Aquibium microcysteis: one gene and its partner. Each later gene encodes a partner of the first gene's protein in a complex. Links are inferred from orthologs where the notes say so. Each region holds a gene or a part of one and is shown on either strand. Other genes may lie near its edges.

The links.
Region 2: the proteins of trxB (region 1) and trxA are in contact, whole or in part, in a crystal structure (PDB 1F6M), measured with the Escherichia coli proteins. The link is inferred for Aquibium microcysteis from one-to-one orthologs.

Annotation. Positions count from the first base shown.
Region 1 is NZ_CP061080.1:2,157,164-2,161,752, reverse strand. What follows is about bases 1,663-4,539. They hold trxB (thioredoxin-disulfide reductase), read left to right. Parts: upstream 1,663-2,552; coding sequence 2,553-3,527; downstream 3,528-4,539. Other genes in these bases: IAI54_RS09935 (LysR family transcriptional regulator), read left to right, coding at 3,558-4,454; IAI54_RS09945 (Lrp/AsnC family transcriptional regulator), read right to left, coding at 1,823-2,287; IAI54_RS09950 (glycosyl transferase family 90), read right to left, coding at 1,663-1,796. In the rest of the region: IAI54_RS09955 (glycosyltransferase family 2 protein), read right to left, coding at 1-641; more of IAI54_RS09950, read right to left, coding at 816-1,662.
Region 2 is NZ_CP061080.1:5,207,551-5,211,932, reverse strand. What follows is about bases 1-2,878. They hold trxA (thioredoxin), read right to left. Parts: upstream 1,661-2,878; coding sequence 1,340-1,660; downstream 1-1,339. Other genes in these bases: addA (double-strand break repair helicase AddA), read right to left, coding at 1,765-2,878; IAI54_RS24510 (M48 family metallopeptidase), read right to left, coding at 253-1,014. Outside these bases: more of addA, read right to left, coding at 2,879-4,382. UniProt on the Escherichia coli protein: Participates in various redox reactions through the reversible oxidation of its active center dithiol to a disulfide and catalyzes dithiol-disulfide exchange reactions.

The sequences.
Region 1 (4,589 bases):
TCACCCACCGAGAGATTGCGGAAGTGAAGCAGGCGTCCCGCGGGGATCGGCACGACGCTCCCGTCGATGACCAGCCCCTCGTGCAGCAGCGCCGAAAGGTCGTAGCGGGCACGGCTTCGGCGGAACAGCCGGGCATGGCGATGGGTGTGGACCAGACGCGGCGCGTAGCCGTAGCCAGGCAGCCAGTCGCGGCGGCCGACCGAATAGGCGGCGGGCTCCGGCCGGTCGAGCGGCAGCCGGGACATCGCCTGCCGCAGGTCGTCCGACAGGCGCTCGTCGCAGTCGATGCTGAGGCACCATTCGTTGCGGCACTGTTCCAGCGCGAACTGCTTCTGAGCGGCGAAGCCGGGCCAGTCGCGGTGAAAGAGGCGGATCGGCCAGCCGAGCGACCGGTAATGGTCGATCAGGTCGAGCGTTCCGTCGGTCGACCCGGAGTCGACGATGACCACGTCGCCGAAGCCGGCGAGACTGTCGAGACAGGCACCGATTGCCGTCCTTTCGTTCTTGCAGATGATGAAGGCGGAAACGGATCCGAGAGCCGACGCCGTCGACGACGTGTGTGCGGGAGCGCTCGCGACACTCCCTCCGGCTCGACCGACGCCCGGTCTCTCGCCGGAGCCGTTCGGGCCCGAGCCGTTCATGTCCATTGTCTGCCCACTGTTCTGCACCCTTCCACAGGATTTGTTTCCGTTCCGTCCTCGCCGCGGGCGGATGCGCGCGAACTCCCCTCCTGGTCGTCTCTACCGAGCCTCGGATCGAATGCGCCGTTCATCCCGGCGTCTCGCCGAGGAAGTCGGCGGAATTAAGCAGCTGCATCAATCGGCGTCGTAGAACATCGAGGAGAAGGGCTCGGGGTCGATCTGGCCGGTGCATTCGAGGTACTTCTGGAGCACGAGCAGCGACACCTGGCTTTCGCAATCAGGGCGTGTGAACTGATACACGTGCCGTTGCGCGTTGGCAACGATCGCCATCACCTGCTCCGGGTTGGCCTCGCAGAAGGCAACCTTCTCCTCGAGATCGGCGAAGTCGTCCTGCAGTTCGACGTAATGCACGCCCGGCACGAGCCGGCCCTCCATGAACCAGGTCTCGAAGCGGGGCCTGGGCATCAGGCACACGGAGTTCGATGCCATGATCCATTTGAGATTCGTGGCCACATCATTGCCTTCCACCGAGATCACATAGCGGAAAGCCAGATGGTCCCGAATGGAGAGACGCGCTTTGGCCAGCCCGGGAGGCGAACCGGCGCTGAAACCGATGTCGTGCCGCGGATGATCGACGAAACGCTCGACGAGCCGCATCCGGGCTGGATTGCCGATGCTCCCGCGCCAGACGGCAAAGGGCTGCTTGTCGTCGAAACCGCGATCGTCCCTCGGCATGAAGAAGTGGCGCAGTCGGTCGAGCTTCATGACCACGGAATTGGCATTGTCGCCGCCCACGGGCCGGCTCTTCACGATCGTGGGTTCGGGCGGCACCCTGATGACGTCGCCGAACCTGTGCCGGAGCCGCCGGTGCGGCCCGAAATGCTTGGCGTCTCCCTTGAGGTCATAGTAGTAGTAGCTGTGCTTCAGGGGGATCGACCGGATGGGAATCGCGCCTTCGGCGTCCCCTCCCGGTGACATCTTGTTGTAGTAGCGGACCCTGGAAAAGAGATCGGCGGCGTTCTCCGGCCGCTCCGCGAGACGCGCGAACAGCCTCCGGCGTCGTGCCTCGAACACGCGGTAGGGCAAGGCGTCGCGCATGATGCCTGCGAGGTAGTAGGCGATGCGGTCTTTCGGCCGTCCAAGCGATAGCTGCAAAGGTTTCTGTCCGTTCGGCTGGGAGTTCAGATCGCAAGGAGCCCTTCGTCCTTGACCTGTCGGATGGTGAGCGCCGTGCGCACGGTATCGACGTTCGGAGCCGCCGTCAGGCCCGACAGCACGAATTCCTGGAAGCTCGACAGGTCCCTGGCCACGCAATGCAGGAGGAAGTCGGTTTCCCCCGACATCATCCAGGCCTGGCGGACCATCGACCAGCCCAGCGCGAGCTCTGCGAAGGCGCGGATGTCGCCTTCGGCCTGTCGGTGAAGGCCCACGAGGCAGAAGGCCACGACGTCATAGCCGAGCGCCGGAGCATTGAGGAGCGCGCGGTAGCCGCGGATCACGCCGCTCTCTTCCAGCCGCTTCACGCGTCTCAGGCAGGGCGGCGCGGAGATGCCGACGCGTCGCGACAGCTCGACGTTGGTCATCCGCCCGTCCGTCTGGAGTTCGCGCAGGATCTTCCAGTCCGTCGCGTCGAGGTCTGCCTTCATGCGTCGTCCTTCCCGGCAGCCGCGCCGCGCAAGAATCTTTCGCCATGGTTGCCACAGGCATCTGCCAAAAGCGAGCGGGCGCGGTGACGGAAGGGCTCCTGCCGGGCGGCCGGCGACGGCGGCAGATGGGACATGGCCTGTGAGAAACGATCTTGCGCCCTTGCGCAGCCGGCCATGCAAACCTTAGATCATCGCACGGATGGAGCCCGTTCCCGCACCCGGCGGGAACGGGTCCCTTTTGCATTTTCGCTGGAAGGCTTGCGTCATGGCAACGAAGCACGCGCCCGTCATCATCATCGGTTCCGGCCCGGCCGGCTATACCGCCGCGATCTATGCCGCGCGCGCCATGCTGAAGCCGATGTTGATCGCCGGCATGCAGCAGGGTGGGCAGCTGATGATCACCACCGACGTCGAGAACTTTCCCGGCTTCGCCGATCCGATCCAGGGGCCGTGGCTCATGGAGCAGATGATGAAACAGGCCGAGCATGTCGGCACCGACATGGTGAGCGACATCATCGTGGAGGCCGACATCGCCCGCAGGCCGTTCCGGCTGAAGGGCGATTCCGGTACCGAATACACCTGCGACGCGCTGATCATCGCGACCGGTGCGCAGGCCAAGTGGCTGGGGATTTCCAGCGAGGAGAGGTTCAAGGGCTTCGGCGTCTCGGCCTGCGCAACCTGCGACGGCTTCTTCTACCGGGGCAAGGACGTCGTCGTCATCGGCGGCGGGAACTCGGCCGTCGAGGAAGCGCTCTATCTGTCGAACCTCGCCAGGTCGGTGACGGTCATCCACCGCCGCGACGAGTTCCGCGCCGAGCGCATCCTGCAGGACCGGCTGTTCAAGAAGGACAACGTCACGATCCTGTGGGACACGGAGGTGGACGAAATCGTCGGGGAACCCGGAAAGGCGCCGATGCCCCCGTCGGTCAACGGCATCCGCCTGCGCAACCGCAAGAGCGGCGCCGTCTCGGAACTGCCGATCGACGGGGTCTTCGTCGCCATCGGGCATGCGCCGGCGGTGGAACTCTTCGCAGGCAAGCTCAGGCAGAAGCCGAACGGCTATCTGTGGACCGCCCCCGATTCAACCCGTACCGACGTGCCCGGCGTGTTCGCGGCCGGCGACGTCACGGACGACGTGTACCGTCAGGCGGTCACGGCGGCCGGCATGGGATGCATGGCCGCCCTCGAGGCGGAGAAATATCTGGCGGAGATCGAGACGCATCGCGAAGCGGCGGAATAGGGCCGTCCTGCGACGGGGAAGGGGACCATGATGCCATTCGACTGGGACAAGCTGCGGGTCTTCCACGCCGCAGCCGAAGCGGGCTCGTTCACCCATGCCGCCGAGCGGCTGAACCTGTCCCAGTCGGCGATCTCGCGCCAGGTCAGCGCGCTGGAGCACGACATCGGCGTGCCGCTGTTCCACCGCCACGCGCGCGGGCTGGTCCTGACCGAGCAGGGCGAACTGCTCTACCGCACCGCGCACGACGTGCTCATGCAGCTCGACACGGTGCGGTCGCGGCTTCTCGAAACGACCGAGAAGCCGTCCGGCGTGCTGCGGGTGACGACCACCGTCGGCCTCGGCGCCGGATGGATGACACAGCGCGTGCAGGAATTCCTCGAGCTCTATCCGGAAGTGCAGATCCAGCTGCTTCTCGCCAACGAGGAGCTCGACCTGACCATGCGCCAGGCCGACTGCGCCATCCGGCTGCGCCAGCCGCAGCAGCCCGACCTGATCCAGCGGCGGCTCTTCACCGTGCACCTGCACGTCTATGCCGCGCCCGCCTATCTCAACCGCTACGGCAAGCCGAATGCGGTCGAGGATCTCGCCCGCCACCGGCTGGTAACCTTCGGCGAGCCGGTGCCGCAGTTCCTCAAGGACCTGAACTCGCTGCAGACCTTCGGCATGCCGGAAGGGTCGAAGCGGACGGCGTCGCTTCAGATCAACGACCTGATGTCGATCCGACGCGCGGTGAAGACCGGGGCCGGCATCGCCATGTTGCCCGACTACATGGTCGACAAGGATGCGGGTCTCGTGCAGATCCTGCCCGAGATGGAGGTACCGTCCTTCGACACCTTCTTCGTCTATCCCGAGGCGATGAAGAACCAGGCCAAGCTCAAGGCCTTCCGCGACTTCCTCTTCTCCAAGGCGCGCAGCTGGGCCTACTGAGCCGGGCTACGCGGGTGCGGGCTGCCTGCCGGATGGCCTGCTTTCCGTTTGCGCATCTGCACTTGTTGCTTGCCGATTGCCCAGACCGTCCATAATTGCATGGGTGAATTGCAAATCAGTTGCTTGCCAAAGTGG
Region 2 (4,382 bases), 3.1 Mb from region 1 along the record:
CGAGGATGTCGACACCTTCGTTACCGCTGCCGGGCTCCGTCACGTCGCGATTCCTCCATCCGCGCTTTTTTCATCGCGGCAAAGGCATTCACAAGCTACCGGCGCCACGGCGGACAGCGCGGCGGCGTGCTGCCCGACTTCTTCATCGGGGCGCATGCCGCCGTTCTCGACTGCGCCCTTCTGACGTGCGACACGGGCCGGTATCGCACCTACTTTCCGACTGTCCGGCTCATGACGCCCGGTGAGACCTGATCAGAACCCGATCGCGTGCAGCGCCGCGCCGTTGCGCTTGAGCCAGGCCTTGGCCTCGTCGGTGCGGGGGTTGAGCGTGCGGCAGAGCTTCCAGAATTTCGGCCCGTGGTTCATCTCCTTCAGATGCGCCACCTCGTGGGCGACGAGGTAGTCGATCACCACCGGCGGGGCCATCATGATGCGCCAGGAGAAGGAGAGGTTGCCGTCGGACGAACACGAGCCCCAGCGGCTGGTGGTGTCCTTGAAGCGAACGGCCTTGGCCTTGCGGCCGACGGCGGCCGTATGCTTCGCCACCAGCGGCTCGATGTCGCGTTTCGCCTCTCGCTTGAGGAAGTCGGCGAGGCGGCGCGGCAGATGGGCGCGGTCGCCATGGACGATCAGCGCCGGCATCCCGTCGACCGTGTCGACCGAGACGCTGCCGCGCGCCGAAGGCTCGTGCACGATCAGGTGCGGCACGCCGCGCAGCGGCAGCTTCGCGCCGGGGCGCAGCTGCGGCCGGTCGGGCAGCTTGCCGAGCTTCTCCTCCAGCCAGCCGTGGTGCCGGTCGAGGAAGCGGTCGACCTCGCGCTCCGGCAGGCCCGGCGGCACGGTGACCCGCAGGCCGCGTCCCCCGACGTCGATCCGGAGCGTCAGCCGCTTCGCCCGGGCGTTCTCGACGACGCGCAGCGGCAGTTCGCGTCCGGCGACGACATGCGTCCGCTCCTCCGGCTCGGCGGGCGGCGGCGGAAGGCGGACGGGTCGCTTGAGGAAACCGGGCAGCATGGGTGAGAAGGATAGACGATTCGGGGTGGGGATGAAGCGGGGATGCAACGACAAGGAAATGTCGGCGCTCCGCGATACCCCCCTCTGCCTGCCGGCATCTCCCCCTCAAGGGGGGAGATCGGCAGCTTCGTCTTGGCGCCCGTTCTGCAACGATGGCACTTGGGCGCAATCGGCGGTGACATCGATCTCCCCCCTTGAGGGGGAGATGCCGGCAGGCAGAGGGGGGTGTGAAGGAACGCGGACACTCAATTCTATGCAAATGTCACACCTCAACGAAAAAGCCCGGCGCGAAGGCCGGGCTCGTCTCGATGCTGCGATCAGCCGATCAGACGTTGCCGCCGATCCAGGCCGAGAGCGCGGTTTTGGGCGAGGCGCCGACCTTCATGTCGGCGACCTGACCGCCCTTGAACAGCATCAGCGTCGGGATGGAGCGGATGCCGTACTGGGCGGCGATCTCGGGGTTCTCGTCGATGTTGACCTTGGCGATCTTCACCTTGCCGGCCATCTCGTTGGAAATCTCCTCGAGCGACGGGGCGATCATCTTGCAGGGGCCGCACCACTCGGCCCAGAAATCGACGACCACCGGCTCGGCTGCGTCGAGCACTTCGGCCTGGAAGCTGTTCTTGTCGGCTTTGACGGTGGACATCCGGTGTCTCCTCGGCGGGGGCTGCGGCACTCGGCCGGTCCCGCAACAGATTACGTTCCGCGCATATGTGGTCGGCCGGGCGGCCGCGTTCAAGGCGTGTTCTGTCACGCTGCCGTGAGTCGGACAAGGGCGGCGTCGAGCAGCGTCTGCGGCAGCACGACGAGATGCGGCCCCTCGGTGAAGAGCAGCGCCGCCTCAACCCGCTTCCCAGGATAGAGCGGGACGAGCAGCGCCTGGTAGAGCGCGAGCTGGGCGACATATGTGTCGGGCACCGCATCGAGGTCTCGCGGCGGCGGGCGGTTGGTCTTGTAGTCGACGATCAGAACCGCGTCGCCGGTGACGGCAAGGCGGTCGATCTTGCCGGAGACCGCGCGCGGGCGCCCGGCCACCTCCAGCGTGCCCATGACCGAGACCTCGGCGCGCGAGCCCGGCGAAAAGACCGGCGCGAAGGCGGGCTCACGCAGCACGGCGTCGACCGATTGCCACAGCGCCTCGCGCTCGACCGCGCTCCAGCCATTGCACGCACGGTCGAGGTAGCGGCCGGCAGCCGCCTCGCGATCGGCCGGCGTCACATCGGGCAGGCTCTGTAGCAGCCGGTGGACGGCGGTGCCGCGCGCCGCCGCGAAGGAGGTGCCCGAGACGGCGGCGAGCACGGGTGAGGCCGAGAGCGGGCCGATGTCCTCGCCCTCGCCGATCAGCGCGCCGGCGCCGGAGGGCGCCAGCGGCCGCGGGAAGGCGCGGGAGCGCGCGAGCCGTTCCGTCAGGCGCGGCGGCAGGGCGTCCGGCGCGGGTTGAACGGCCGCCCCGTCTTCCGCCGGCGCCAGCGGCCGGTCGGGCGTGATGCGGAAGCGGCGGATGCGCAGGCCGGTCTGCGGATGGCGGACCTCTTCCACCGCGGCCCTCGAGAAGCCCGCTTCGACGAGGCGATGCCAGATGCCCTCCTGCGGCTCGCGCATGCCGCGATAGCCGCAGACGATCAGCCTGTCCTCCGCCCGCGTCATGCCGACGTAGAGCAGGCGGCGGTACTCCTCCTTCGCCTTTTCGCCGATCGCCCGGCCGATGCCGCGCGACAGGCGGTTCTGGACGTCGGAGGACGACCGCCAGACGAAGCCGTCGCCGGGCCACAGACCCTTCCTCGACGGGATCGGCAGGAGGCGCGGCAGGTGCGTGTCGGAAAAGGGCGCGCTGCCATTGTCGACGAGGAAGACCAGCGGCGCCTCAAGTCCTTTCGACGCATGCACGGTCATGATGCGCACCTCGTCGCGCGTCTGGTCCATCTCGCGCTTGATGTCCGGCCCCGCGTTTTCCAGCGCGGCCAGGAAAGACTCGAGCCCGGCCGGGCCCGCCTTTTCGGCGGCGAGGCAGAAGCCGAGGAACTCGTCGAGGATTTCTCCGGCCTCGTGGCCGAGCCGGGCGATCATCGCGCGGCGCACGCCGTCGCGGCCGAGGATGGCGGCGTAGAACTCGAACACCGGGCGGCCGTCGGCCTCGTCGCGCCATCGATGCAGAGCGTCCGCCACGGGCCGCCAGAGCGGATCGCCGGTCGCGGCGCGGCCCTCCAGCACGTCCCACAGCGACCGGCGGCCACGCGCATGGGCGAGCGCGTACAGGTCGTCCTCCGACCGGCCGAAGACCGGGCTCTTCAGCAGGGCGGCCAGCGACAGGTCGTCATTGGGCTGCAGCACGAAGCGGCCGAGCGCGATCAGGTCCTTCACCGCGATGTGGGCGCGCAGGTTGAGCCGGTCGGCGCCCGCCACCGGAATGCCCCGGTTCTTGAGGCCGCGGGCGAGCGCGTGGATGAAGCGGTCGCGCTTGCGCACCAGCACCAGCACGTCGCCCGGTCGCACCAGCCGGCCCTTGCCGGGCAGAGGCTCGCCCGCCTTCAGCCAGCCGTCGATGGTGCGCGCCATGGTCTCGGCCAGCTGGACCGCGGGTGCGGAGGCATGGTCCACCGGCTCGGTCCAGTCCTCGGGCGCCTCGACGGCTTCCGGTGCGATCTGGTCCCAGAGTTCGACCACCCCAGGCTCGCCCGCGCGGATCGCCCTGTGCTCGATGCCCTCGGGATCGACGGTCAGCCCCGCGCGCGCCTCGTCGCCGGAGAAGACGAGGTCGACGGCCCTGAGCACGTCCTCGGTCGAGCGGAAGGAATGGGTGAGGCGCACACGGGCGAAACTCGCCTGCGCCGCCTCGACCTTCTCCCGGAAGACATGGCCATGATCGCCGAAGGCCCGGGGCTCGGCGCCCTGGAAGGAGTAGATCGACTGCTTCTCGTCGCCGACGGCGAAGATGGTGCGATGGGCATTGTCACGCGCGCCGGCACCGGTGAAGAACTCCTCGGCCAGCCGCGCCACGACCTGCCACTGGTCGGGGCTGGTGTCCTGCGCCTCGTCGACCAGGATGTGGTCGATCCCCTGGTCGAGCTTGTACTGGATCCACGGCCCGACATCCGCACGCGACAGGAGCCGCACGGTGCGGGTGATCAGGTCGTTGAAGTCGAGGAATCCGCGCGCGCTCTTCAGCCTCTCGTAGCGTGCGATCAGCCAGTCGGCGATGGTCAGCGCGGCACGCGTCGCCTTGAGCATGCGGAAGGCGGCGAGCCGGTCGCAGGCGTCGATGAGGGCCGTGCAGGCGCGGGCATGCTCGTCGGCAAAGGCGGGAAAGTGTTCGGCAACGCCCTTCGAGAGCACCTGCTTGACCGTTTTCGGCTCCCAGTCGGGCTTGC